4 regions of the Gordonia sp. L191 genome follow, and region 1 is predicted to be linked to each of the others. Evidence: riboswitches for the same ligand, from Rfam matches in the RefSeq annotation. Region 1 holds a riboswitch; each other region holds the start of a gene.
The links. Region 1 has a riboswitch for S-adenosylmethionine ahead of QNM97_RS13240 (amino acid ABC transporter permease). Riboswitches for the same ligand answer to the same signal wherever they lie in the genome.
Positions count from the first base shown of each region.

Region 2: it holds a riboswitch for S-adenosylmethionine, as region 1 does, so the genes downstream of both, QNM97_RS15340 (bifunctional o-acetylhomoserine/o-acetylserine sulfhydrylase) here and QNM97_RS13240 (amino acid ABC transporter permease) in region 1, are expected to answer to the same signal.
Region 3: it holds a riboswitch for S-adenosylmethionine, as region 1 does, so the genes downstream of both, QNM97_RS00830 (aminotransferase class V-fold PLP-dependent enzyme) here and QNM97_RS13240 (amino acid ABC transporter permease) in region 1, are expected to answer to the same signal.
Region 4: it holds a riboswitch for S-adenosylmethionine, as region 1 does, so the genes downstream of both, QNM97_RS03555 (LLM class flavin-dependent oxidoreductase) here and QNM97_RS13240 (amino acid ABC transporter permease) in region 1, are expected to answer to the same signal.

Region 1 covers NZ_CP125996.1:2,957,948-2,965,114, reverse strand. The annotation lists gene QNM97_RS13270 (Sir2 family NAD-dependent protein deacetylase) at 1-263, opposite strand, end outside; gene QNM97_RS13265 (ectoine synthase) at 376-810, opposite strand; gene ectB (diaminobutyrate--2-oxoglutarate transaminase) at 807-2,090, opposite strand; gene ectA (diaminobutyrate acetyltransferase) at 2,334-2,861, opposite strand; gene rsmD (16S rRNA (guanine(966)-N(2))-methyltransferase RsmD) at 3,096-3,701, shown strand; gene coaD (pantetheine-phosphate adenylyltransferase) at 3,714-4,202, shown strand; SAM riboswitch class IV at 4,315-4,423, shown strand; gene QNM97_RS13240 (amino acid ABC transporter permease) at 4,559-5,566, shown strand; gene QNM97_RS13235 (amino acid ABC transporter ATP-binding protein) at 5,563-6,360, shown strand; gene QNM97_RS13230 (ABC transporter substrate-binding protein) at 6,467-7,167, shown strand, end outside.
Region 2 covers NZ_CP125996.1:3,387,773-3,394,939, reverse strand. The annotation lists gene metX (homoserine O-acetyltransferase MetX) at 1-456, opposite strand, end outside; gene QNM97_RS15340 (bifunctional o-acetylhomoserine/o-acetylserine sulfhydrylase) at 481-1,815, opposite strand; SAM riboswitch class IV at 1,877-1,997, opposite strand; gene QNM97_RS15335 (cutinase family protein) at 2,216-3,907, shown strand; gene QNM97_RS15330 (MFS transporter) at 4,001-5,329, shown strand; gene bfr (bacterioferritin) at 5,287-5,772, opposite strand; gene QNM97_RS15320 ((2Fe-2S)-binding protein) at 5,870-6,049, opposite strand; gene QNM97_RS15315 (exodeoxyribonuclease III) at 6,173-7,021, shown strand; gene trpS (tryptophan--tRNA ligase) at 7,091-7,167, shown strand, end outside.
Region 3 covers NZ_CP125996.1:173,094-180,260, forward strand. The annotation lists gene QNM97_RS00815 (hypothetical protein) at 1-266, shown strand, start outside; gene QNM97_RS00820 (HNH endonuclease) at 1,047-2,336, opposite strand; gene QNM97_RS00825 (isochorismate synthase) at 2,893-3,990, opposite strand; SAM riboswitch class IV at 4,081-4,194, shown strand; gene QNM97_RS00830 (aminotransferase class V-fold PLP-dependent enzyme) at 4,212-5,516, shown strand; gene QNM97_RS00835 (hypothetical protein) at 5,513-5,944, shown strand; gene alc (allantoicase) at 5,985-6,968, opposite strand; gene QNM97_RS00845 (MarR family winged helix-turn-helix transcriptional regulator) at 7,155-7,167, shown strand, end outside.
Region 4 covers NZ_CP125996.1:754,866-762,032, reverse strand. The annotation lists gene QNM97_RS03575 (dipeptide ABC transporter ATP-binding protein) at 1-50, opposite strand, end outside; gene QNM97_RS03570 (ABC transporter permease) at 47-931, opposite strand; gene QNM97_RS03565 (ABC transporter permease) at 924-1,913, opposite strand; gene QNM97_RS03560 (ABC transporter substrate-binding protein) at 1,920-3,548, opposite strand; gene QNM97_RS03555 (LLM class flavin-dependent oxidoreductase) at 3,548-4,711, opposite strand; SAM riboswitch class I at 4,719-4,804, opposite strand; gene QNM97_RS03550 (ABC transporter substrate-binding protein) at 5,012-5,971, shown strand; gene QNM97_RS03545 (NAD(P)/FAD-dependent oxidoreductase) at 5,993-7,167, opposite strand, start outside.

The sequences.
Region 1 (7,167 bases):
CAGCCGAGGTGATTCCGTGCCCAATAGTGGCGGCGGAATTTCGCGGAGGACAAGAACATCTGCACGGTCATCGGTGTGCGGGCCGGCGCACCGGGACTGCGGTAGTCGGGGATACCGGAGTCGGTGGAGATGCCCGCGCCGGTCAGGGCGGTGATCCGGGCCCCGTCGAGCAGTGCCGAGAGTCGATCGAGGGCGACGTCGAGGCGCTCCTCGAGCGGGGTCGGTTCGGCGGGGGTCCAGCCGATCTGCAGACGGGTACGCACCTCATCCAGGATAGGGCCACCACGCGAGTTGCCCGCGCACTCCGCATGCTCACACGGTGAGTGGCAGGGGAGTGCACGGGCAACTCGTGGACGACCCGTGACGGCCGGCGTGTCAGACGTCGGCGGTCTCGGCGTGCTTGCCGGATGGCTGTTCGGGCACGGTGACCAGCGGATAGACACCGTCGGCGTCGTGGACCTCGGTGCCGACCACGGGCGGATTGAACACGCACAGCATGCGCATCTGCGTCTCCGCGGTGACGGTGTGCCGCTCGTGACCGTTGAGCAGATACATCGTGCCCGGCGCCAGGGGGTAGGTCTGGCCGGTCTCCCGGTCGAGCAGGGTGCCGGTGCCCTCGACGAGCCACACGGCCTCGATGTGGTTGGCGTAGTGGAACTCGTTGACACTGCCGGCGTTGATGGTGGTCTCGTGAAACGAGAACCCGACCCGGTCGCCGCCGAGCACGATGCGCTTGGACACCCAATTGCCCTTGGGGTCGGCGACGTCTCGGTCGGTTCCGGTGATCTCGTCTGTGGTGCGGACGATCATGCGAGCACCTCCTCGGTGGCATCGGCGAGGATTCCCAACCCGTGGTCGAGATCCTCGGTGGAAATAGTCAGCGGCGGAAGGAGTTTGACGACCTCGTCGGACGGGCCCGAGGTCTCGGCGAGCAGACCGGCGCCGAAGGCGGCGGCGCACACCTTGCCGGCGTCGGCGGGCTCGGCGAACACCAGGCCGCGCGCCATGCCGCGGCCACGGGTCGACACACCCTCGTGACGGGCGGCCAGCGTGGAGAGGACCTCGTTGATCTGTCGGCCCTTCATGTGGACGTCACGGGAGAGCGAATCGTCGGACCAGTAGTGCTCGATGGCCCTGGCCGCGGTGACGAACGCGGGATTGTTGCCGCGGAAGGTGCCGTTGTGCTCGCCCGGCGACCACACGTCGAGGTCGCGGCGGATGAGCACGAGTGCCAGCGGCAACCCGTATCCACTGATCGACTTGGACAGCGTGACGATGTCGGGCTTGATCCCGGCCTCCTCGAAGGAAAAGAACTCACCGGTGCGGCCGCAACCCATCTGCACGTCGTCGACGATCAGCAGGATGTCGCGTCGCCGGCAGAGCTCGGAGAGCGCACGCAACCATTCCGCACGCGCAACGTTGACACCGCCCTCACCCTGCACGGTCTCGACGATGACCGCCGCGGGCAGGTTGAGTCCGCTGCCGGAGTCGTCGAGCACGCGCTCGAACCAGCTGAAGTCCTCGACGGCCCCGCCGAGGTAGTTGTCGAACGGCATCGGGGTCGCGTGCACGAGCGGGATTCCCGCGCCGGCGCGCTTCATCGAGTTGCCGGTCACCGACAGCGAGCCGAGGGTCATACCGTGGAAGGCGTTGGTGAAACTCACGATCGATTCACGGCCGGTGACCTTGCGGGCCAGCTTCAGTGCCGACTCGACGGCGTTGGTGCCGGTCGGTCCGGGGAACTGGATCTTGTAGTCCAGATCACGCGGCGCGAGGATCTTGGAGGTGAACTCCTCGATCAGCCGACCCTTGGCCACGGTGGCCATGTCGAGGCCGTGGGTGATGCCGTCGGACTCGATGTACTCGAGCAACGCGGACTTGAGGACCGGATTGTTGTGGCCGTAGTTGAGCGCACCGGCCCCGGCGAAGAAGTCCAGGTAGCGATCACCGCTGGTGTCGGTCAGCCACGATCCGCGGGCCTGACCGAACACCGTCGGCCAGCTACGGCAGTAACTGCGGACCTCGGATTCGTGTTGGGTGAAGACCGAGTCGTCGATGGAGGTCTTCTTGTCGGTGGGTTGGTCATTCATGGTTATTCCTCCAATGTGGGAAATCTGTGGGGCCGCCGATCCGTCGACGCGCCGATCCGTCGACGTGCCGGTGCCGCGGGAGCGCACCACGGTGCGGCGAGTGAAGCGCTGTTGCACGCGACCGTCGCTGTGCAACAGCGATTCTCGGAGACGGGTGAGCGACAAGTGTTGAGCGGCCGCATTCTTGACCGTGTGCGGGGTCGGATCAGAATCCGCTCGGGAGCTGACTCCCGTTGCCCGGCCTCAGGGTTCGGGTACCTCGGGTTCGAGCAGGTAGAGATCCTCGGGCTCGTGTGCGTCCGGGAAGTCGCCGGCGGCGAACAGGTCGCGCCGGGCGAACCGGAGTCCGCGAGCGGCCGCCACGGACGCGAACAATCGTTGCGAGGCAACGTTGTCGGGGCTGATGGTGGTGTGCATGGCCACCACCCCGCGGCGCGCGGCACGATCGAAGAGCCGGTGCAGCATCGTTGCTGCGATCCCGTTGCCGCGATAGGCGTCGTCGACCGCGACCTGCCAGACCATGAGGGTCGACGGGTCGGAGGGACGCCGATATCCGGTGACGAATCCTGCAGTGCGGCCGTCGACCTCGGCGACGATGGACGTCTCGGCGAAGTCTCGGCACCACAGCACGTAGGCGTAGCTGGAATTCACGTCGAGCACCTGGGAGTCCTTGGCAATCTCCCAGAGTCGGGTACCGTCGGCCACCGAGGGAACTCGGTAGTCGAGAGTGAGAAGGGGTGATGGGGCCGTTCTTGTGTGGGACGGGCTCATAACGCATTCGACGTTAACAACGTGTGTCGACGAATTCACCTGCCTGCGTAAATCGGTGGGGAAATGTCCCCTCAATGCCCAGTTCATCCGGTGTATGTGATGCGGGACACAAAAGCTTGCGACGACTCGCTGCGGGTGGGCGAAATGTCCGGCAGCCACGCGGCGGTGACGCCCCGCCGGCGCCGCCCGTCAAGGGTCGCCGCCCACCCGAATCGGCAATGGGAGAATGGTCCGGTGACCCGGATCATCGCCGGCCGCCACGGCGGACGCCCACTGAAGGTTCCCGACGCCGGGACCCGGCCCACCTCCGATCGGGTGCGTGAGGCGGTGTTCAACATTCTCGACGCCCGGATCGATCTGGAGGGCGCCGCGATCCTCGACCTCTATGCCGGGTCCGGTGCGCTGGGCCTCGAAGCACTCTCCCGTGGTGCGTCCTCGGCCGTGTTCGTCGACAACCGTCGTCGCGCCACCGCTGTCGTCACCGCCAATCTGGGGGCGCTCGGCGTCGCCGAGGTGGGTCGGGTGATCACCGCACCGGTGTCGGCGTTCCTGGCCGCCGGTGCCCCGGCCTGCGTGGATGTCGTGCACCACGAGGATGTGACGGGCGGCTTCGATGTGATCTTCTCCGACCCGCCCTATGCGCTCACCGACGACGAGGTGCACGGCGACCTGACGGCGCTCGGATCGGGTGGTTGGCTCGCCGACGGCGGCCTGCTGGTGCTCGAGCGCGGCCGACGGGCCACGACACACTGGCCGGCCGGCTGGGAGATCGTCACCGACAAGTCCTACGGCGACACCACGGTGCAGGTCGCGCGAGTCACCGGCGGGGCGGGCGGGTAGGTTCTGCAGAGTATGACCAGCGCGGTGATCCCCGGCTCCTTCGATCCCTTCACGCGTGGGCACCGCTACGTCGTCGAGCGGGCGGCCGCGTGTTTCGACGAACTGGTGGTCACCGTGGTCGTCAATCCCAACAAGCGCGGACTGTTCTCGGTCCCGGAGCGACTCGAACTCATCCGGGAGGACTGCGCCGATCTGCCCAACGTGCGGGTGGATCAGTGGACCGGCCTGCTCGTCGACTATCTCCGAGAGAACGCGATCCACTCCATCGTCAAGGGCCTGCGCTCGTCGGTGGACTTCGACTACGAGCTTCCGATGGCGCAGATGAATCGTGAGCTGGCCGACGTCGAAACCGTCTTCCTGCTGACCGATCCCCGCTACGCACACGTCTCGAGTTCACTGGTGAAAGAAGTCGCCAAGCTCGGCGGCGACGTCACACCCTTTCTCTCCCCGCACATCCACCGACGCCTCGAGGCGATCCTGGCCGGTGAACGCAGCATCTGACAACCGCGGCGTCCGAGGAATGGTGGTGCCCGACCCGACGCCACGAGACTTTCACTCCTCGGCGAATGTAAATGCTGACCGCGGCGGCGCGCGGCAGTAGCGTGAGCACGACGGTCATGAGTGTCAACGTCAAGCCCTGGCTGGTTGACCGGCAACCCTCGCATCGCGGTGGGGTGCCCCAGGTGACGACCGGATCGGGTGTATCCCGATAAGCGTGATGGACACGGCCACAACGACTTCGTGAGAAGTCGTCGTGCCGTCGTGGTCGTCGGTTGCCGCGGGATGCGCCCCGGGGTGGCGGCGGGCACGCATCTCCTCGCGTGTGTTCCCGTTCCCGTGTGAAGGAGAGTGCCGCCATGTCCGCCCCATCGCCGTCCACGAGTGCCGGTCCTCTCCCGGCGCCGTCGGGGGACCCGCGGTCGTCGTCGGGGACGTCCACGCCGCCGACCGCCGAACGCGTTGCGCCCCTGCGTCATCCCGGCCGGTGGATTCTCGCCGCGATCGTGCTCGTCGTCGGCGCGCAGCTGGTCCACGGCCTGGCCACCAATGCATTCTTCCAATGGGATCGATTCGGGTACTGGTTCTTTCGCCCCGTCGTTCTCGAAGGTCTCGGGGTCACACTGGAGGTCGCGGCGTACAGTGCGGTGCTCGCTCTGGCCGTGGGTATCGTCCTGGCGCTGATGCGGCTGTCGAACAATCCCGTGCTCGCGGCGGTCAGTTGGGGATACGTGTGGTTCTTTCGATCGATCCCGCTGATCGTCCTGCTTCTCATCCTGTTCAACTTCGGGGCGCTCTACCAGAGTCTGAGTATCGGTATTCCATTCGGGCCGGGACTGTTTCATTTCTCCGAGGCAGATCTGGCGACTCCGTTCCTGATCGCCGTCATCGGTATCACCATCCACGAGGCGGCGTTCGCCGCCGAGATCGTGCGCGGCGGCATCCTGTCGGTCGATGCAGGTCAACACGAAGCCGCTGCCGCACTGGGCATTCCACGGCGATACCACTTTCTGCGCATCACGTTGCCGCAGGCATTGCGCTCCATCGTGCCGTCGTATGTGAATCTGCTGATCGGACTGATCAAGTCGACGTCGCTGGTCTACTACGTGTCGCTACTCGATCTGTTCGGCGTGGTCTCGACCCAGTCGAGCACCTACTCCGGTGACATCATCCCGCTGCTGATGGTGGCGACGGTCTGGTATGTGATCCTCACCAGCGCCGTCTCGATCGTCCAGTTCTACGTCGAGCGCTACTTCGCGCGAGGGGCGGTCCGCACCCTGCCCCCGACGCCGATACAGCGATTGCGGTTCGCTGTTGCCGGCGCTCGACGGAGCATCGCCCTGCGTCCCTGGGAGCGTGCCGCATGACGCGCGCCGCCATCACCCCGGACACGACGTCGGCCGGTGTCGAGGTGCAAATCGTGGGCGCCCACCGCTTCTACGCCGACCACCACGTCCTCAAGGACATCGACCTCACGATCCGCCCGGGAGAGGTGACGGTCATCCTCGGACCATCGGGCTCGGGCAAGTCGACCCTGCTCCGTGCCGTGAACCATCTCGAACGGCTCGACGCAGGCCACGTCAGCGTCGGCGGCGAACTGATCGGCGTCCGCCGTACCGGCGGCCGGCTCCGGGAATTGCCCGAACGCGAGATCCTGCGACAGCGACGCCGCATCGGCTACGTCTTCCAGTCGTTCAACCTGTTCTCCAACCTGACCGCAGGCCAGAACGTCGCGGCACCACTGGTCTCGACCGGCCGGATCAGCCGCGGCGACGCCGAGAGCGCTGCCCGCGCACTCCTTGCGCGCGTGGGACTCTCGGACAAGTACGACGCATATCCGCGCCAGCTCTCCGGTGGTCAGCAACAGCGGGTCGCCATCGCCCGGGCACTGGCCGTCGAGCCCGGGGTGCTGCTCTTCGACGAGCCGACCTCGGCCCTCGATCCCGAGCTCGTGGGCGACGTCCTCGCGGTGATCCGTGATCTCGCCGCCACCGGCACGACCTTGATCGTCGTGACCCATGAGATCGGCTTCGCCCGCGAGGTCGCCGACACCATCGTCTTCCTCGACGACGGGCGCATCGTCGAGCAGGGCACCCCGGAGCAGGTCCTCGACCACCCGACTCACCAGCGCACCAAGGACTTCCTGCTCCGAGTGCTCTGACCGCCACACACCGATCGCCACACACCGATCGCCACCACCGTCGGCGACCCCTCCGGGGCACGTCGTCATCCTCCCTGCCGTCACACCCCAGAAACGGAGCAACTCCATGTCACCAACGCGTTTCACCGATCGCGTCACCGCTCGAACGCGCGCTCGTCGACGTGCCGCGACACGGCTCGGTGCCGTCACCGTGGCACTCGGCCTCGTCGGCGGTCTGCTTACCGCGTGCTCGGGCGGTTCCACCGATGCCGCCGAACCATCCGGAAAGCCGGGCGACGTCGTCATCGGGGCAGTGTCCAACGGCGCCGCCAACCAAATCGATCTGACTGTGCCGCAGGTCGATTCGATTCGCAACGCGCTGCCTGCGGCGGTGCGTGACTCCGGGGAGCTGTCGATCGGGATCGGGGCACTGCCCTCGGGATACCCGCCCTTGGCGTACATCGGCTCCGATCAGCACACGCTGACCGGCGCCGAACCCGACCTCGGGCGCCTCGTCGCGGCCGTCTTCGGACTCAAGCCGGTGATCACCAACGCCACGTGGGAGAACCTCTTCGTCGGAATCGACAGCGGGCGAACGGATGTCGGATTCTCCAACATCACCGTGACCGAAGAGCGCAAGGAGAAATACGACTTCGCGACCTACCGGAAGGACGAGATCGCCTTCGAGGTGCTCAAGGCGAGCTCCTGGAACTTCGACGGCAACTACGAGAACCTTGCGGGCAAGAAGGTCGCCGTCGGGTCGGGCACCAACCAGGAACGCCTACTGCTCGAATGGCGCGACAAGCTCGCCGCCGAGGGCAAGACCCT
Region 2 (7,167 bases), 430 kb from region 1:
GGCATCGAGCAGGGCCGCCTCGGCACGCACCTGATCGAGCACGGTGATGTCGGGGAAGCGTGAACCCCAGGGCCGCCCTTGCGAATCCGGCGACGACGGGCCCGTCGACCCACGGCAGCCGCCGAGGACGTTGGCGGAGATGACGCACCATTCGTCGGTGTCGATGGCAGCTCCCGGCCCGATCAGGCCGTCCCACCACCCGGGCGAGGGATGCTCGTCGGTGGGCGCGCCGGTCACATGCGAGTCGCCGGTCAGGGCGTGCAGCGTGAGGATCACGTTGTCACGTGCGGGCGACAACGTCCCCCAGCGCTGGAACGCCAGGGTGACGTCGTCGAGTTGCTGCCCGTTGTCGAGAGACAACGACCCCAGACGCATTCGGACCATCTGCCCGTCGGGAACTCGTTCCCACTCGGGCTGATGCGTCGTGGACGCCTGGGGGTCGATGCTCACCGACACGGGTGTTGTACTCCTGTCCTCGAACTACTTGGCCGCCGCGAAACCCTGGTCGAGGTCGGCGATGATGTCGTCGATGCCCTCGATACCGACGGCCAGGCGCACCAGGCCGGGGGTCACACCGGCAGCGAGCTGCTCCTCGGGGGTCAGCTGGCTGTGGGTGGTCGAGGCGGGGTGGATGACCAGCGACCGCACGTCACCGATGTTGGCGACGTGGCTGTGCAGCGTCAACGCCTCGACGAAGCGCTTCCCCGCGTCGACGCCACCGGCGATCTCGAAGCCGATGATCGCGCCCTGCCCCTTGGGGGCGAGCTTCTGACCACGGGAGTACCAGGGCGAGGACTGCAGACCGGCGTAGGCGACCGACTCGACCTGAGCGTGATCGGCGAGATAGGCCGCGACCCGCTGCGCATTGGCGACGTGGCGCTCGACGCGCAGGCTCAGGGTTTCCAGTCCCTGGGCTAGCAGGAAGGCGTTGAACGGCGAGATCGCCGCACCGGTGTCACGCAGCAACTGCACGCGTGCCTTGAGCGCGTAGGCCGGCGCACCGAGGTCGGCGAACACCGCACCGTGATAGCTGGGGTCGGGGGTGGTGAAGCCGGGGAACAGATCCTGGCCGTCACGCTGCACCCGCCAGTCGAAGGTGCCGCCGTCGACGATGATGCCGCCGATCGCGGTGCCGTGCCCACCGATGTACTTGGTCGCCGAGTGGACGACGATGTCGGCGCCGTGGGCCAGCGGGTTCAGCAGGTACGGGGTGGCGACGGTGTTGTCGACGATCAGCGGCACGCCGTTGCGATGGGCGACCTCGGAGATGCCCTCGATGTCGAGGATCTCGTTGTTGGGGTTGGAGATCGACTCGCCGTAGAAGGCCCGGGTGTTGTCGCGGACCGCGGCCTGCCACGAATCGAGATCCTCGGGATCCTCGACGAAGCTCACCTCGATACCGAGCTTGGGCAGTGTGTAGTGGAAGAGGTTGTAGGTTCCGCCGTAGAGACGCGGGCTCGACACGACGTGTCCGCCGTTCTCCACGATGTTGAGGATGGCGTAGGTCTCGGCGGCCTGACCGGACGCGACCAACAGTGCCGCCACACCGCCCTCGAGCGCGGCGACACGCTGCTCGACGGCGTCCTGGGTGGGGTTCATGATGCGGGTGTAGATGTTGCCCGGCTCGGCGAGGCCGAAGAGGTTGGCCGCGTGGGTGGTGTCGTTGAAGACGTACGACGTGGTCTGGTAGATCGGCAGTGCACGAGCGTTCGTGGCGGCGTCGGCCGACTGGCCCACATGGATCTGCTTGGTCTCGAAACTCCAGTCGTCGGCTGGGTTCTGGGCATCCGTGCCGTCGTTGGCTACGTCAGACATGAGAATAGATCACTTTCTGCGGTCGGCAGGGTGTGGTGACCCTGATGGGGTCCGACCTTCGGACCCGCGCTTGCCGGGGATGCTCGTCGCGATCCCACAACCCGGTCATCACCCGGAGCACCCCACCGCGGTTGGAGGGTTGCCGATCAGCGAGCCGGGGCTTGACGCTGATACTCATGACCTGGCGACAAGGATATAACACGGTCGTCGGCGGCTGAGAACCCTCCTGCTCAGCCTGGTTTGCGTGCTGGACAGAAACGGTCGGACTCGGTTCGGGCGTGGCGGCGGGTGTCGCCCGGACGGACCAATCGCGTCCTGATCTCGACGGATCGGCCGGAATCGGCCGCGCCGTCTGCCTACTCTTGCCACATCGCGGTTCCCTCGCCCAAGGACGTGTCCGATGAGGCTCTCACCTTCCTTCGCCTCGCTCCGCGGCAGCATCTCGACCGGAGTGGTCGGGGCCGCGAGTGTGGCGCTCATCGCGGCCGCATTCTGGGGTCACGGGGTCGCGTCGGCGGAAACAGCGGCGGCGTGCAGTCAACCGGGTCGGGTGTTCATCGTCGGCGGCACGTGGAATTCCGACGGTTCGTATCTCGTCGGGATCGAACAGCGCTACACCGGACACGGCGCCCACTGGGAGGAGCTGCCGGACAGTCCGTACTCCGGCGCGGGCGCCTACGAGATCGAGCAGGTGCCCTACTCCGCGACCATCTGGCCGCTCGGGTCGGTCGGATACAACGCCAGCGAGGCCGAAGGGTCGGCCAATCTGGAGCAGGCCGTCGCCGCGTACCAGCAGCAATGCGGTGCCGACAAGAAGATCGTCATCGCCGGCTACTCGCAGGGGGCGCGGATCGCCGGCGACGTGCTCACCGACATCGGGCCAACTCGGTCGGTGACCACGGACGACGGCTCGACCTACGTCATCTCCACCACCGATTCCGACGGTGCACGCACGGTGTCGGGAGAGCTCTACTCCGATCCGCGGATGTCGGCGACGCTGTGGGGACAGGGGATCGAGGCGACCCTGGTCGGGATCATCCCCGGTCTGACCATGTCCGGAACCCGAGCGGTCACCGACTACGGGGGCCTGCCGGTGACCACCTACTGCATCGCGGGCGATCCGATCTGCGATCTCCCCGATCCGTTCCATGACCCCATCGGCGACCTCGACGCCCTCCTCGGCTATTGGGTCAAGCACGGTCAGTATCCGTTTCACATGTTTCAATTCCCGGGTACCGGCACGACCTGGTACATGAACGGCGCGAACGAGCCGATGACGTGCACGCAGAGCGGGTCGCTGCAGACCTGCACGATCGCCTCGCCCTCATCGATGGCCATCCTCGCCCAGAACCTCGTCGACGCGCTGGGCCTGCACTGGTCGGTCCCGGACCTGGTGGCCTACCGGTTCCGCCTACCCGACATCATCGGGATCACCCTCGCCGACTTCCAGCCACCGATCCGCTGGGTCATGGACTGGTTTCCCCCGTTGCCACAACTGGGCTACGGCGCGTACCTGCCGGATCTCTACGCCTTCGAGAACACCATCAACGGCGCGCTCACCTGGAACCGTGAGCTCTTCGAAGAAGGAGTGCAGGCACAGCTGGCCAGCGGCAAGAGCATCGTCGCATTGCCGCTCAATTTCGTGAAGTACTGGGCGGCGCGCGTCGTCGAGGGCATCACGACGGTGCTGAGGGGTTCGACGAGTGCGGGTGCGGGTGCGACGGTGCTGTCGACCCCGACACAGGTCGCGGTGCCGCTGCTTGCGTCCCGACAGAGCGCTGTCGGTGGTGGGGCGGGCGCTGTGGGCGAGGGGGCGGGCGCTGTGGGCGAGGGGGCGGGCGCTGTGGGCGCAACGCAGGCACCGGCGCCCGAGTCGAGTGTGGCGCCTACGTCGAGTGTGTCGTCTACGTCGAGCACGTCGCCGGAGTCGAGTTCGACGACCGAGTCGGGCGCGACGTCGTCGCAGTCGGAAACGTCGTCACAGGAGAGTTCCGCGCCGTCGCCAGGTGAGACCGAGAGCGGTTCCGCACCGGATCAGACAACGGTGCCGACCGCGTCGTCGGCGAAGGAATCTGCTGCTGCCACACCGTGACGGGCGTCTCGATTCCGGTCCGACGAACCCGTGTGAACGAACTCACCCGACCACACGGGAATCCGCACCGGACGGGTGGTGGTTACGCCTCCCGTGTCGAGATCAGCTCACCCCACCTCCGCCGTGACCGCCGCCGCGACGCCTGCCGCCGGTACGGCGCCGTCGGAGGCGTCCGAAGATCTCGAAATCACGTTGTCCGACAACGTTTCTCGTGGCTCGTCATCGTTGCGCTGGGCGATCCTCGCGTTGGCGCTCGGCGGTTTCGGTATCGGGACCACCGAATTCGTCGCGATGGGCCTGTTGCCCAACATCGCCGGAGCCCTCGATGTCAGCGAGCCCACCGCCGGGACGGTGATCTCGGCGTACGCGCTCGGCGTCGTCGTCGGTGCGCCGCTCATCGCCGCCCTCACCGCCCGGCTGTCGCGGCGCACGCTGCTGATCGGGCTGATGGTCGCCTTCACCGTCGGCAACGTCGCGACGGTGCTCGCGCCGACCTTCGGGTTGCTCATCGCGGCGAGGTTCGTGGCAGGTTTACCGCACGGCGCATATTTCGGGGTCGCCGCTCTGGTGGCAGCGCATCTTGCCGGCCCGGGCCGGCGCGCCAAGGCCATCGGGCAGGTCATGCTCGGCCTGGCGGTGGCCAATGTCGCCGGCGTTCCCATGGCCGCGTGGCTGGGTGAGCATTTCGGTTGGCGCAGTGCATTTCTGGTGGTCGTCGTCGTCGGTGTGGCGACCGTGGCCGCCCTGATCCGCAGCCTTCCCTCGTTGCGTGACATGCGCGTCACCAACCCGGTCACCGAACTCGGTGCCCTGCGCCGCTCGCAGGTGTGGTTCACGCTGTTCATCGGCATCGTGGGCTTCGGTGGGATGTTCGCGTTCTACACCTATCTGAACACCACGTTGACCACTCTCGGTGGCCTGCCGGTCAGTCTGGTCCCGCTCGCGTTGATGCTGTTCGGCCTGGGCATGGTCGTCGGCAACATCGTCGGGGGGATCGCCGCCGACCGCAGCGTGTCGCGCTCGATCCTGGTGGGACTCGTCGGACTCGCCGCGGTCTTGCTCTGCTTTGCCCTCTTCGTTCAGATCACTTGGGCTGCACTGGCATTGACCTTCTTGGTCGGTGTCGCCGGCACCTCGATGGTGCCCGCACTGCAGACCCGATTGATGGATGTCGCCGAGGACGCCCAGACGCTGGCGGCGGCACTGAACCATTCGGCCCTCAATATCGCCAATGCCGCCGGCGCATGGCTCGGCGGCATCGTGATCGCGGCGGGACACGGCTATCGCGCACCCTCGGTGCTCGGGGCCGTGCTGGCCGTGGCGGGGATCGTCGTCCTGGGCGTCGCCGTGGCGGCGGCGCGTCGGACGCGAGGACCCGATCAGCCCACGTCGGGTGGCGTGGCGACCGTCTTGGACATGTAGAGCTGCTCGCCGAGGCGATCCATCAGCTCGAGCTGGGTCTCGAGGTAATCGATGTGGTGCTCTTCGTCCTTGAGGATCTCCTCGAAGAGCTTGGCCGAGGTGATGTCGCCCTTGCTGCGGCACATCGCGATTCCCGGCTTGAGGCGTTCGACGACCTCGATCTCGACGGCCAGATCACATTCGAACTGCTCGCGCAGTGTCTGGCCGATACGCAGCGGCAGGATCTGCTGATAGTTGGGCAGACCCTCGAGGAACAGGATGCGGTCGGTGAGGATCTCCGCGTGGGTCATCTCCTCGATGGATTCGGCCCGCGTCTTGGCGGCGACCTCGGTCAGTCCCCAGTTGTCCTGCATCTTGGAGTGCAGAAAGTACTGATTGATCGCCGTCAATTCGCTGGTCAGCTGCTCATTGAGCAGAGCGATGACCTCGTCATCTCCACGCATGCCACAACTCCGTTCGGTCCAGGGACTGGTGTCTTCGAACGTTAGCACGAGCAATTGCCCCACGCGCTCGATTCGCGGGGGGTGGAACTCGGGTGGGTCAGGCTGCGGTGGTGACGGACGTCCTTTCGCTCACGATCTGTGCAAGCCGTTCGAGGCAGGTGCCACATCCTTCGCCGGCGCCGCAGCGATCGCTGATCGCGTCGACGGTTCGAGCGCCCGCGGTGCAGTGCTCGTGGACCTCGTCCTCGGTCACCGCGCGACAGATACAAACGAACATGGACCTCACCTCATCTGGCTGTTAGGTGAGGATTACATAAAGTGCCGGCTTGGCGCAAGGGTTGCCTTACCTTTGGAATCACTCCAGATAACGTGTCGGTGGCCGCACGTAGGGTGGGGCACCGTGACCACGACGATCACCACCATCAACGTCAACGGCATCCGCGCCGCCACCAAACAGCGTTCGGAGATCAATCCCGGCTTCTTGAGCTGGCTCGAAGCGTCAGGCACCGACATCGTCCTGATACAGGAGATCAGGGCCGACGCCGAGCAGACCGAAGCTGCCCTGGGTCCCGCGCTCCACGCCGGCTGGCACCTGTCGATGACCGAGTCGGTCGTCAAGGGCCATGCCGGGGTCGGTGTGCTGAGCCGCTCCGCCCCGACGGCCGTGCGCGTCGGATTCGGCAGCGAGGAGTTCGACACGACCGGGCGCTATCTCGAGGCCGACTTCGACGTCCCCGACCTCGGGGCACTGACCGCGGCCAGCCTGTATCTGCCGAAGGGGGCGGCCGCGCCGACACCGTCGGCCACCGAGAAGGAGGCCGCCAAGTTCGCCGAGAAGAAGCGCTTTCTCGACGAGTTCGGTGAGTACCTCACCGGAGTGGCACGGCGCCGTCGGCACGTTGTTGTGGGCGGGGATTGGAACATCGCGCCCGCCGAACTCGACATCAAGAACTGGAAGGGCAATCTGAAGAATCCCGGCTTCCTGCCGCACGAGCGGGAATGGGTGGGCGCGCGGCTCGAGTCGGGCTGGACCGATGTCGTGCGTGAATTGCACCCGGCCATCGACGGTCCCTACAGCTGGTGGTCGTGGCGCGGTAAGGCATTCGACAACGACTCCGGTTGGCGCATCGACTACCAGCTCGCCAACCGGTCTTTGAGCCGACGGGCGGTGAAGGCCTTCGTCGATCGCGCCGACTCCTACGATCGCCGATGGTCCGATCACGCCCCGGTCACCGTGGCCTACGAGTGATCCGCGGCGTCCGATCCCACCGTCGGGCTCCCGCGGTAAACCGCTCGACCAGTCTGAAAGAATCGACCCATGAGTGACGTCTCCGGGTCGGTGTCCGCGCCGCGTCAGCGGGTGCTGTCGGGCATCCAGCCCACCAGCGATTCCTT
Region 3 (7,167 bases), 2.8 Mb from region 1:
GACCGGATCCTGGGGTCGAGAGGCAGGAACGATCAGAGGTGTTGCGTGCCTGCGTGACAGCGCTCGATCGTTCGGCAGATGTTCTCTCGCTCATGCAACGTGCGGAATCCGAGGAGGACGCAATCCGGCGACTGGTGTCGGAACTCGGCGTGACGACAGTCGGAGCGCAGGCGATCGCGGCGATGCAGATGTCGAGGTTCCGACCGGATATGGCGGACCAGCTTCGTCGAGCGCTGGCCGACGACGAGAACAACCGTCGACACTGATTCGCCGAGCCGCCGACGCGCTCCCGGTGGGGCGGGTGCACGGGCGTTCGGAGGACGCGCTGAGCATTACACCTTGACGACGAACCTCGACCAGCGGGGGAAGGCGCCCATCCTGGTGGTCGAGGTGCCGAGGAGCGCTAGCGACGAGCCTCGAGACCTGTTGTGCTGAGCGGTTTCTGGTCCATGGTGGTACGGTTCCAGCCTGCTGCAAGCGGTCTCGAGGCTCGCCGCACGCGGCTCGCACCTCGACCAGCGGGGGAAAACGACTCGCCGCGGACGGATGTTGATGCCTTCCTGCCCGACGATCGGATACTCGGACGCTCCCCACCCCGATGGTCGAGGTGTCGAGGAGCGCCTGCGACGAGCCTCGAGACCCCTTGTGCCGATGGGCATCCGGTCCACGGTGGCCCGGTTCCAGCTCTGCTGCAAGTGGTCTCGAGGCTCGCCGCACGCGGCTCGCACCTCGACCGTCGGAGGGTCGTTCCCACCCCGGGCGTCGTGCCCGATGGCCGTCCCATCCCGATGGTCGAGGTGCCGAGGAGCGCCTGCGACGAGCCTCGAGACCCCTTGTGTCGACAGGCTTCCGGTCCACGGTGGTTCGGTTCCAGCTCTGCTGCAGGTGGTCTCGAGGTTCGCCGCACGCGGCTCGCACCTCGACCATCGGGTGGTGACCCCCGCCCTCCGGGGGTCACCACCGTGGGATTTCACTATGGAGTTCTCAAACAACAGATGCGGTCCCGGCCGGCCGGGTGCAGGAATCAGGTAGTGGGGCAGCGTAGGTCAGGCTGCTGTGTCGTCGAGTGGCATGGTGCGTCGGTGATAGGACGGTACGGGTTGTCGTTTCGGGTCGATGCTGGCGGGTGGGATCAGCCAGGGGTGTCGGTCGTATCCGATGATGATGTCCCAGCCGTGGTGGTGGACGTCGTCGTGGCAGCTGGTGCAGAGTAGGCAGCCGTTGTCGAGGTCGGTGGGACCACCGTCGGCCCAGTGGTGCACGTGGTGTGCTTGGCAGCGGCCGGCGTGGGCACCGCATGTGATGCATCCGCGATCCCGCACCAGCAAGGCTTTGCGTTGGCCGGGTGTGAAGAAGCGTTTCTCTTCACCAACACTGAGCGGTACACCGTTGGGGTCGAGCACGATTTTGGTGATCGTGGTGTCGCACGACAACAACTTGGCGGTCGCTTCGGTGATCGGACCCATGTTCTGCAACTCGCCGCCGAGGGCCGGGTTGTCGGCCGACCAGGTCCACAACAACCCGTTGGTGGGTTTCGTCGAGAACGTGGTGTCGGCCAAGCCTTGTGCCGCGAGTTCGACGATCGTTTCGAACGCGGCGGCACAGATCTGTTCGGGTGTCCGCGGATCGGGTGACCCGTCGGGTTGAGGCTTGGGCGCCGACAGGGTTTCCATCAGGGTGCGGGTCTTTTCCCCGGCGATGATGTCGAGGTTCGCCGAGATTTCCAGCCGTCCGTCGTCGGTGATGCGGTCGGTGTAGGAGTTGATGTTCTTGTCCTCGGCGGCTGGTAACCCGCCAGGTGTGTCGGCCGCCAACTCGTTACCCAGCTGCCGTGCGTAGAGGTTGATTTCGGCGGGGGTGAATCCGGCGAAGTAGTGTGACAGCAGTTTCCGGAGATATTCACACCGGTGGACGGTATCGAGGGGTTCGGGGCATCGGGTGTCGATGTGGGCCAACCCGCGGACGATGGCGTCGGTGTGTTCGAAGGAGATGGACCCGTCCGCGGCATGCGCCAACAACAGATCGACATCGGTAGTGGCCGAGATTCGCACGTACCGACCTGCGACCGAGGGTGCGAAGCCCATGCTGATCAACAGTTCTCGTAGCCGGGTGGTTTTGTGGTCGGCGACGCCCAGTCGGTCCAGTTCGCCGGCGAGGGTGGTGGCGTGGTGATCAACCAGGTTCCGCAACAACAGGACTTGTTTCATCGCACCGAAGGCTTGGGGTCCGGTCATCTCCGGGTTCCATTGCAGGTCGCCGAGTTGGGTGACGATGGTGGCGAAGACTGCTTCGGCGTCAACGGTTTCCGCGTCAAGAATGGTAGTGGATTCGATCATGGGCCCCTCCCCGGTGGCTGATCGGTGTGAGGGGTCCAGTGTACATCGCCAGGGTGTTCGATGCAAGGGGTATTTTGGTCAATTCTGGTTGTGGACAACGTGTTTCGGCGCCGATTTTCTGTCGGTGGGGTGTGGTAGGGGGTGCGGGTTTCGTTTGCCAAGCTGTCGATGTGGTTGGGGGGCTTGTTGTCTCGCCGGGTCTCGAGGCTCGCCGCACGCGGCTCGCACCTCGACCATCGAGGGGGAAGGGTGCTCGACCATCGGGGGGGGGTGACTGTCGGGATTGATGAGTTCGCGGCTCCACTGTGCGGACGCGGCTGGTGCAGCGGGGGCGTTTGCGAATTCGACTCGCGTTCAGGTCGTGCGACGGTCGATGGGGAGGGGTTGCTCGGGTACGGGGGTTGTGCGTATGGATCATCGATGGGGAGAGGATGCTGAGTGTGGGGGCCTGGATCGTCGATGCGGCGGGGATGTCCGGGTGCGGGGGTGCGCATGGACCATCGATTGGGGGGGATGCTCGAGCAAGCTTCGACCACCGGGGGAGGTGGCCTGCTGATCAGCGGTTGTCGATTCCCAACGCCCGCAACACCGTTTGCAGTTTGGCAGTGGTCTCGGCGAGTTCGGCTTCGGGATCGGAGTCGGCGACGATGCCGCCACCGGCCCACGTGCGAAAGGTTTGTCGGTCGGCGTCGAGTTCGAGGCAACGAATGGTGACCATCCACTCGCCGTCGCCGTGTGCGTCGGCCCAGCCGACGGCGCCGGCGTAGAGCCCGCGGGGTTCCTCGTGATCTCGGATGAACTGCGAGGCAGCCTCGGTCGGTGTTCCGCACACCGCGGGGGTGGGGCTCAGGGCGAGGGCCAGGTCGAGTGCGCCGACATCCGGATCGGTGAGCCGGGCGTGTATCGGTGTGGCCAGATGCCACATCTCGCCGGTGGAGAGCAATTGAGGTCGGGTCGCGACGGAAAGTTCGTCGCTGATCGGCGCCAACCGTTCACGCAGATGCTCGACGACGAACGAGTGCTCGCGATGATCCTTGTCCGACGCGGCGAGTTTCTCCCGGGCTTCGCGATCGGCTTCCGGGTCCGACGAGCGAGGAGCCGAACCGGCATACGGATGACAGGTGACCTCGCGGCCGCTCTTGTGCAGCAACAACTCCGGGCTCGCGCCGAGCAGCCACGAGTGGCGGGTGTCGACCACGAACGCGTTGCGTTCGGAATTGCCGTGCGCCAGCGCCTCGAGGAGATCGCCGATCTCGACCGGTGAATCAAGAACCGCACCAACGGTTCTCGCGAGCACCACCTTGTCGAGGTCGCCGACACCGATGGCGGCCACCGCCCGGCGCACCCGCTCCCGATGTGTGGCGGCGTCGGGGATCTCGACGAGGTGGGTCAGTGAATGACGGACGGGGGCGCGCCCACCCAGCGCCTGTTCCCGACGCAGCCGCGTGGGTGCGAACAGCGCGGCCGGATCGGCGGGGTCGAACGGGAGTGCGCCGACCACCGACGCCACCGCACCGGATCGCAGTGCCTCGGCGGCGTCGGAGACCGCGGTGAATCGTCGCGCAACGCCCTCGGCCCGAACCGCTCCGTGCGGACGCGACAACACGAACGGGGCAGGCCCCGTTCCCTCATCTCCCACAGGTTCGCCGCTCACCCGACCAACCTAGCGCCGGACGACGCCGGGATTTCGCCCACGCTGAGTGAAAATTGACACCCTCGGACGTGATAGGCCACCCTTGGTGCAGGTCATGAGTGCCAGTGACAAGCCCCGGCTCGCTGGTCGGCAACCCTCCTCCGCGGTGGGGTGCTCCGGGTGACGACCTGGCCGTGTACCACCCGGACACGGCAAGCGTGGATTCCCAAGGAGATTTTTCGATGACTGCTGTCGTCACCCCCGCATCGATCGCCGCCACCGTGTGCGCAGATCCGTCGTCCTTCGAGCCGCTCGCCGAGGTCGTCGGCGCAGGACAGCCGGTGCAGCTCGCCGACTGGAACGAAGTGGCCTACGCCAACCTCGACTACGCCGCGAGCGCCCCCGCCCTGACCGCGGTCGCCGACGCCGTCGCCGCGTCGCTGCACCAGTACGCCAGCGTCCACCGCGGTGCGGGCCATCTGTCCCAGGTCACCACCCGTCGCTACGAGCAGTGCCGGGAGACGGTGCGGCGCTTTGTGCGTGGGCGTGCCGACGACACCGTTGTGTTCACCCGTAACACCACCGACGCCATCAATCTGGCGGCCCACTGCACCCCCGGCGACGTCGTCGTCCTCGACATCGAGCACCACGCCAATCTGCTGCCGTGGGTCTCGCGCGACTCCGGGACTGCCCGCATCGTGACCGCGCGTCCGGGTATCGAGGACACCCTCGTCGCGCTCGAATGTGAACTGGCCGCGGCACCCGCGGCGTTGCTCGCGGTGACCGCGGCCTCCAACGTCACCGGTGAGGTGCTGCCGATCGGTCGCCTCGCCGCCATCGCGCATCGACACGGCGCGCGCATCCTCGTCGACGCAGCCCAGCTCGTCGCCCACCGGCCGGTGTCGATGGTCAGCCACGGTATCGACTACCTGGTGTTCTCCGGTCACAAGGTCTACGCGCCGTTCGGGGCGGGAGTGCTCATCGGACGAACGGACTGGCTCGACGCCGCCGACCCGTATCTCGCCGGCGGTGGCGCCTCGGCGCAGGTGAGCGTCGTCGACGGGCCCGACGAGAACTGCGCGGCCACCGCCTGGCACACCGGTGCCGCGCGGCATGAAGCAGGGTCGCCGAATGTGTTGGGCGCCATCGCCATCGCCGCGGCCTGCGAGGCGATCACCGAGATCGGCTTCGAGGCGATCGGCCTGCACGAACACGAATTGCGTTGCCGTCTCGATGACGGTCTCGCGCGGATCGACGGCGTCGAGGCACTCCGCATCTTCGACGACATCACCGATCGCGTCGGGATCGCCGGGTTCGGCGTCGACGGCATTGCACCGCGCGCCGTCGCCGAATACCTCAGCGACGAACACGGCATCGGCGTGCGCGACGGAAAGTTCTGCGCCCACCCGATCCTCACTCGCCTCGGCCATCCCGACGGCGCCGTGCGCGCGAGCTTCGGCCTCGGCACCGGGGCCGCCGACATCGACCGCTTGATCGACGCTCTGGCACAACTCATCTCGACCTCACCCGGAGGGAACCCGGCATGACCATCGAACTCGATCGCATCAGCATCGGACGGCCGTCGCTGCGGGTCGCGCTCGCCGACGACGTTCCTGCCGAGCCGTCGGCCATCGTCGTCCGTCGACCCACGCTGCGTGACGCCCAGCGGGCCCGCTCGCTGCTGCGGGCCGGTACCCGCGACACCGCGAACTTCTCCGTCGCACTCGAGGTGGAGGTGGCGATCGCGCCCAGCGCCGCGTCGGCGCGGGCGGCGGTCGCACACATTCCGGACGAGATCAACGGCGGCACCGTCCGCTATGTGGGTACGCCGAGCGGTCTGGTGACCCTCATCCGCGACATCTACGCGGCCGAGGTCGCCGACGCGGTGATCCTGGTGCCTCTCGACGGCTCGGCGACGAGTCGCCGTGTGCGCGAGCTGGTGTTGCCGTCGTTCACCGATCGGCGCGCCGCCTGAATCAACCGGCGCTGACCGACATCCCGGCGGCCAGGCGTGCTCAGGCTTCGCCGCGCTCCCACTGCTCAACGAGTTCGGTCTGCGCCTCGTCGGTCAGCAGGCCGTACAGCTTGACTCGGGCCATCCCGCCGTCGGGGTAGACATCGATGCGCGCCTCGGTCATCGGGCGGTCGAGATCGATGACGAACCGGTGCCGGGTGTCGGGCTGTAAGTCGGTGCGGCCCAACACCTCGAACCACTCGCCGTCCTCGCCGTCGCGGCCGCGGACCATCGCCGCGCCGGGCGCGTTGCCCAGGAAGTAGCTGGTGTCGAGTTCGACGAGACTCACCCGGCCCTGTCCGGCCAGGCGTACCTGCACCCAGTCGTTGCCGTCGTCGCGCCGACGCGAGGTCTCCCACCCCTCGCCCATGTGCCGTGCACGGCCGGGCATGAGCAGGTTGTTGGGCGAGCTGTAGAACATGTTGGAGCAGGCCGTGATCAGGCCACCGTTCTCCAACGCGGCCAGGTCGAAATGGCCGTAACGGAAGAAGTGCGGGTTGGGTACGCCGCGCCCGTGCACCCGGAATCGGGCCACACCGCCGTCGGGATGCATCGTCAGGCGCACGTGGGTGAAGCGATCCTTCGCGTCGACCCGGAACGGATTGCGGGTGTCGCCGTCGACGGGGCTCTTCTCGACGATGGTGACCCACTCGGTGTCGGTCAGCAGTTCGTCGACGGAGACGACGCCCTCCTTGGCGGCGGCCTCGACGGAGATGAACGGCGGATAGTTGCCCCTGAACCACGCCGTGTCGACGACGACGCCGTAGATGACACCCGGCGCGCCGAGCCGCACGATCGCCTGATCGACTCCCGCTTCTCGACGCCGTCGCGTCTCCCAGCCGTCGTAGATCTGTCCCTTGTGGCCGAACGTTGCGGGCTGATACTGCGCCGGGGGCGTCTTGATCAGGTTCTGCGCCTCGGCGAAGAGATCGTCGTTGGTCCACACGACGGCGCCGCCCAGGTCCCGTAAGGCCAGGTCAGGCATGGAAGTGAAGTGTGGACGGCTACCCGATGACGTCGGTGGGGGTACAGGGGTCACGACCGTCGATCCTAATGGGATTTGCCATGACGACGAACTCGAGCGCATACTTGCGGCCGTCAACTACATGCACTCAGCAACTAGTTGTACGCGGCAAGGAAATCGGACATCCTCATCGATCGGGGAATCGGCATGCTCGACGATC
Region 4 (7,167 bases), 2.2 Mb from region 1:
ACATGCAGATCGGTCACGTCGAGGACAGGGATGGTGGACACGGGGCTCATCGGTGATCTCCTGCCGAGATACGGTGTCCGACGGTGTGTGCCGAGAGCACGACGGCCACGATCGCCAGTCCCGGCAGCGTGGTCATCCACCAGGCCGTGGCCAGATAGTCACGGCCGTCGGAGATCAGGGATCCCCATTCGGGGGTCGGCGGGGTCGCGCCGAAGCCGAGGAACGACAGTGACGAGATGAGCAGGATCGCCATCCCGAATTCGGCTGCCGCCAGCGCGAGCACCGGGGCGGAGGAGTTGCGCAACACGTGCCGCACGAGCACGACCGGGGCCGGGACCCCGAAGGCGCGCGACGCCTCGACGAACGGGGCGTGGCGGACCCGCAGCACCTCGGCCCGCATGACCCGCGCGAAGCTCGCGATGAGCACCACCGCCACCGCGATCGCGACCTTAGTGGTGCCGAACCCCAGGGCCGCGACGATGGCCAGGGCCAGCAACAGTTGGGGGACCGCGAGCATCACGTCGATGGCCCGCATGATCACCCCGTCGGCGATGGCGCCTGCGGTACCCGCGACCAACCCGAGGATCGCCCCGATGAGCAGCGCGACCCCGACGGCACCGATGGTCGCCGTCAGCGACAGACCCGCCCCGTGAACGAATCGCGCGTAGACGTCGCGGCCGAGGTTGTCGGTGCCGAACCAGTGCGACGCGCTCGGTGGTGAGAGTTTCTCCGAGGGTACGGCCAGCAGCGGGTCTCGCCCGGTGAACAAGCCCGGGGCCACGGCGAATCCGACGGCGAGCGCCAGGACGATCACCGCGAGGGTCACCGCCGCATTGGACCGCAGCCACGCCCACACCGCCGCTGGCCGCACCGCCTCCGGACTCCACGACCAGGACGGCACCGACACACCGGTGTCGGATGAGTCAGACATTGATCAGCTCCGTCCGGGAATCGTTGTCGCGCACCGTCGGCTTCCGTCGGCGTGCACCGCTGAGGATGCGGGGATCGAGGAACGGGTAGACGACGTCGACGAGCAGGTTGATGGTGACGAAAACCAGCGCCGAGAGGGTCACCAGCGCCAACACGACAGGGATGTCCTGTGCGAGAACGGCGGATTGGGCGAGCTTGCCCACACCCGGCCGGGAGAACACCGTCTCGACGACGACCGCCCCGCCGAGGAGGTTGCCGACGACGACGCCGGCCACCGTCAGCGCCGGCAGCGACGAGACCCGCAGGATGTGTCGGGTGATGACGCGCCCGCGGCTCGCACCCTTCGCGGTGGCCGTCTGCACGAACGGCGCCGCATCGGTGGCGGTCATGCTGGTCACGAGGACCTGTCCGAGTACCCCGGCGTACGGGATGGCCAACGTCACCGCCGGCAGCACGATCGACCCGGGCCGGGTGTCGCCGAATGCCGGGAACCACGGCAGGCGAAAGGCGAAGACCTGCAACAGGACCAGTCCCACCCAGAACGTGGGCAGGGCCACCACCAGCGGTGGAATGGAGAGGAGCACACGACGCAGCAGTATCGAGCGGGTCCAGGTCGCGAGCACCGCGAGTCCGACCCCGCCGATGACGGCGAGCGCCACCGCGGTGAGCGTGAGCGCCACGGTGCCGGGCAGGGCGTCGGCGATCACCTCGGTGACCGGGCGACCCTGGGAGATCGACAGACCGAAATCACCGTGCAGCGCGCCGGTCAGCGCCGACCAATACTGTTGCCACACCGAACGATCCAGGCCATAGCGGGCTTTGAGGGCGGCGACGGCGGCCGGGTCGGCGGGGATCGAGGCATCCGAGGTTGCGATCGACACCGGATCCGAGGGCAGCAGGATCAGGATGATGAAGGCGACGGTGAACGCCGCCCACAGCACCCCGATGGCCGAGGCGATGCGGATCGCGAGATAGCGGATCATCGCCGGTCACCGACCCGAGAGCCAGGTGTCGTGGAATTGCAGGCGTGCCGAGGCGTCGAAGGACACCTGGTGTGCGGTGCTCGCGGTACCGATGGCCTGCGAGAGTTCGATGGTGGGCAGGAACAGTCCGTGCTCGATGATCTGGGTCTGGGCGGTGGCAAGATCCGCGTTGCGTGCGGCGGTGTCGGTGGTGCTCTGCTGTTGCGCCAGTGCGGTATCCAGCGCGGGAATCGGCCCGCGCCGGTTCAGGTTTCGGGTGGTCAACCCGAACTGGGTACGCAGGATGTCACCGTCGGCGCGTGTCACGTTGTAGTAGATCGCGTCGTAGTCGCCGGAGTTCTGTCGGACGGTGGCCTCGGCTGCGGGCACCACGTCGAGCGCCATGTCGACGCCGACGTTCTTCAGCTGCTGCTGGACGAGTTCGAGGATCGCCTGGTTGCCGGCGAACACCGGACTGTAGAGCACCGAGAACGACAGGCGCCGGCCGTCTTTGACGCGTATGCCGTCCGCGCCGGGCCGCCAGCCGGCGGCGTCGAGTAGCTGCCGGGACTTGGCGGCGTCGAAGGCCAGGGCTGCGGTCTCGGCATGGAATCCCGGGGTGTTGGCGGCCAGCACCCCGGTCGCCGGGTGGAAGTCCTTGTCGAGCACGGTGTCGACGAGTTCGGTGCGGTTGATCGCCGGGAGCAGTGCGGTGCGGACCTGCTCGTCGGCGAGCACTCCACGGGAGACGTTGGGCTGCAGGCCGAATGGCACGCCGGGGTTCACCGCGGTGAGTACCTTGCCACCGGCCGAGGAGATCTGTGCCTTGTCGTTGGGGAGGGCATCGCTGATGGCGTCGAGCTGACCGGAGCCCAGTGAGCCGGTGCGCACACCCGACTCGGGGACGACGGTGAAGTCGATCCCGTCGAGGTAGGCGTCGCCGGTGTGGGTGAACACCGCCGAGCCCCATTGATATCCGGTGCGTTTGCGCAGGGCGGCCGAACGGCCTTGTTGCCATGCGGAGTACACGAACGGCCCGGAGCCGATGTTGGTGCCCTGGCACCTCTGTTCGGGTGTGGCGGCGACGGTCGCGTCGGCCTGGATGCCGAGCTGCGGGGTGGAGGTCGCCTGCAGGAACTGTGCGTTCGGCGCGGAGAACTCGACCCGTGCGGTCGACGGGTCGACGACGGTGGTGCCGGTGTAGCCGCTGAGATAGGTTGCGGCCAAGGGCGCCTTGGCGCCGCCGAGGGTGGTGACGATGGCGTCGAAGTTCTTCTTGACCGAGTCGGCGGTCAGCGGGGTGCCGTTGCTGAAGGTGACGTCGGGCTTGAGATGGAAGGTGAAGGTCTTGGCGTCGGGGCTGACCTCCCAGCTCTGCGCCAGCCACGGTTTCAGGTCGCCGCTTCCGGGTACCTGGTCGGTCAGTGAGTCGACGATCTGACGGGTCACGTAGATCGTCTGGTTGGTGGCGCTCTGGGCGGGGTCGGAGCAGGTGGGCGCGTCGGAGAGGCCGTAGCGCAGCGTGCCGCCGGAGACCGGCGGACCGGCGTCCTCGGACTGTGAGGAGCCCCCGCCGCATGCGGCGAGACCGAAGACGGCCAGCGCGGCAACGGTTGCCGTCGCGGTACGGGCGACGGTGGTGGTGATGCCACGCATCAGATGAGGCCCCATTTCTTGGCGAGGAGTTCGTGCGAGCGCAGCCGGTCACCGTGATCGTGGGTGACCGAGGTGATGACGAGTTCGTCTGCGTCGGTGAGTTTTCCGAGTGCGGCGAGACGCTCGACGACCGTGTCGGGGCTGCCCACGAACTGGGTCTCGAGGCGGTCGGCGACCAGTGCGCGCTGCTCGTCGGCCAGTGGTGGCGCGGTGGCCGGATCCGGATACTCGACGGCGCCGTGGCCGCTGCGGATGCTGTACACCCAGTGCCCGTAGGTGGAGGCGAGATGGCGTGCGGTGTCGTCGTCCTCGGCGACCACCACGTCGGCCGAGACCACCACGTACGGTTCGGCGAGCACCGCCGACGGCCGGAAGGCGGCGCGGTAGGCCTGCACCGCTTCGAGCGTGGTCCCGGGGCTCACGTGGTAGTTGGCGACGAACGGGAGTCCGCGCGCGCCGGCCACCTGGGCGCTCTGGCCCTTGCTGCTGCCGAAGATCCAGAGCTCGACGTCGGCGCCCTCACCGGGCACCGCATGCAGTTCGAGACCGGACGGGCTGCGATAGGTGCCTTCGAGCAGTGCGGCGATGTCGGCGACCTGCTCGGCGAAGTCCGGGGTCTGCGCACCGGGTTGGGTGAGTACCTCGAAGCCGCGCGCCAGGCGCGAATTCGCCAGCAGCGCCGACACATCGAATGGTTCGGGGAGCACCACACCGTCGACGACGCGACTCGGGCCGGGAATGCTCGGCAGGGTCACCGCAGGTGCCGAAGCCGTCGATGTCGAAGCCTTCGGGGTCGCCGTGACCGCTTCCGCGCGCCGTTGACCGGAGCGTCCGAGACCCAGGTCGATGCGGCCGGGATGGAAGGCGTCGAGCAGTCCGAAGGACTCGACGACCGAGACCGCGGTCGTCTGGCCGACCTGCACCGCCGCCGACCCGATCCGGATGGTGGTGGTGGCACCGGCGATCTGACCGATCAGGACGGCCGGGTTGGAGCCGGCCACCGCGACGAAGTGATGTTCGGCGACCCAGTAGCGGCGATAGCCCCACTGCTCGGCGTGCTGCGCGAGGCCGATCGTATTGGCCAGTGCGGCAGCAGGATTGGAGCCCTCACTGATCGGTGCGAGGTCGAGCACCGACAACGGGGCATGGTCATGAAATGGCACGAGCCGACTCCCATCGATCCCGGCGTTAGCACCCTCCTCTGGGGGTTGCTGCGACGTCGACGAGCCGGGTCTCTCGGTCGCTCCAGATGGTCGATTCACGGTAGGTCGACGGCGCGGCGCACGGCAAGAAAGTCAGGAGTCACCCGGGTACGTCGACGGCGTCCGGGCGTGTATGCGGCACAGACTTTCGGTCACCGTGGGATTAACCCGGACGCCCGGACGGCGTCGATGACGGGCCGCGTCGTCGGAACGCCCACGTCGGTCTTGTCCGATACCGGCGATTTAGCCTAACCTAACGAAATGCGTGTTCGTGGAGTCCTCGCCGGCCTGTTGACCCTGGTGTTCGTCGCCCTTGTCGGATGTTCGTCCCCCGACGACCCGGCCGGATCCACGGGTGAGATCGTGACCGTCGAGCACCAGTACGGATCGACGACGATTCCGAGCGATCCGACCAAGGTCGTGACATTCGGCGGCGCGTGGTCGGATTCGCTGATCCGCCTCGGGGTCCCGATCACGGCGGAGTTCCTCGCGCAGGGGTATTCGGGCCCGAACAATCGCTTCGCCTGGACGCCGGAGCACTCGTCGACGATCGTCACCTATGACGTGGAGGCCGGTCCCCCTGACGTCGCCGCGATCGCGCGGTTCGCCCCGCAGGTCATCCTCGCCGGATACCTGCCCGACCGCGCGGCCTACGACCGCCTGACGCAGATCGCCCCCACGATTCCGGTGATGGCCAAGAACACCGTCACCGACAGTTGGCAGGAGGTGATGACGACGGCCGGCCGGATCTTCGGCAAGCAGCAGCAGGCCGATGAGGCCGTCGCCGAGGTCGAGCAGCAGATCGCGACCACAAAGGCGAAATACCCGGCGAGCCAGGGCAAGACGTTCACCTTCGGACAGTTGACCCCGCAGAATCAGTTCGGTGTGGTGACCAGCGACACCGACCCCTCCGCGAAACTGCTCGCCGAGCTCGGACTGGTTCTCGACCCGGCGGTCAAGGGGCTCGCGCCCGGTGGCGCACGCACGGTCGTGTCTCCCGAACGTATCGACATCTTCGCTTCGGACCTGCTGATCTTCTGGCCGCTGGTCGGCGGGCCCGAGGCCTTCGATGCGATCCCCGGCTGGGATTCGCTGCCCGCGGTGCGCCGCGGCACGACGGTGTTCCTCACCAACGACACCGCGGCGGCGTTCAGCGCGCCCACGATCTACTCGGTGCCGTGGGCGGTCGACAAGCTGACGCCGGCGTTGGCGAGACTGTAGACGCGCCGGACCCGCGCCGCCTCAGGCGGCGCCGCGTTCCTCGATCTCCTCGAGTCGGTCGATCACGGTGCGCGCGAACACCTGCTGTTCGGTGACCGCGAGTTGGTTGCGGCTGCGCGAGGTGAACGCGAAGAGCCAGTCGATCAGCGTGGTGAAGCGGTTGCGGAATCCGACGAGGTAGATCAGGTGCAGGAACAGCCATCCGAGCCAGGCGAGGTAACCGGAGAACTCGATGTGCCGTGACGTGCCGGGGATCGGCACGCTGGCGACGGCCGAGTACCGCGAGACCGTCGCCATCGATCCCTTGTCCCAGTAGGAGAACGGCTTTCGGGCGCGCAGGCTGCCGTTGAGGCGGGCGGTGATGGTGTCGGCGGCGTACCGCGCGGACTGATTGGCCGCCGGGGCCTGCCCCGGCACTCCGTCGAGTGCCATCATGTCGCCGACGATGAACACCTCGGCGTGGCCGGGCAGACTGAGATCGGGCTGCACCCGGACCCGGCCGGCGCGGTCGGTCTCGGCTCCGCTCTGCTCGGCGAGATGGCGGCCCAGTGGGCTGGCCGCGACACCCGCCGACCACACCTTGCACTGGCTCTCGATACGTCGGGTGGTGCCGTCGGGGTCTTTGACCACCAGCCCGTCGTAATCCATGTCGACCACCATCGATCCCAGTTGTACGTCGACTCCCAGTGACCGCAAACGCTTTTCGGCCCGCCCCCCGAGCTTGCGCCCGAACGGCGGAAGCACCGACGGCGCGGCGTCGAGCAGGATGACCCGCGCCTGCGTCGGATCGATGGAGTCGAAGGCGCCGCGTAGCGTCTTGGCCGCCATCTCCGCGATCTGCCCGGCCATCTCCACCCCGGTGGCACCGGCGCCGACCACCACGAAGGTCAGCAGGCGGGCGCGCTCGTCGGGATCGGTGGACAACTCGGCCTGTTCGAAGGCGCCGAGGATCCGTCCGCGGAGTTCGAGGGCGTCGTCGATGGTCTTGAGACCGGGCGCGAATTCCGCGAAATGGTCGTTGCCGAAATAGGATTGGCCGGCACCCGCGGCGACGATCAGACTGTCGTAACCGGTGATGAGTTCGCGGTCGAGGAGGCGTGAGGTGACCCTGCGCTGCTGGAGGTCGATGCTCTCCACGTCGCCGAGGACGACCCGCGCGTTGCGCTGATTGCGCAGGATGACCCGGATCGGCGGGG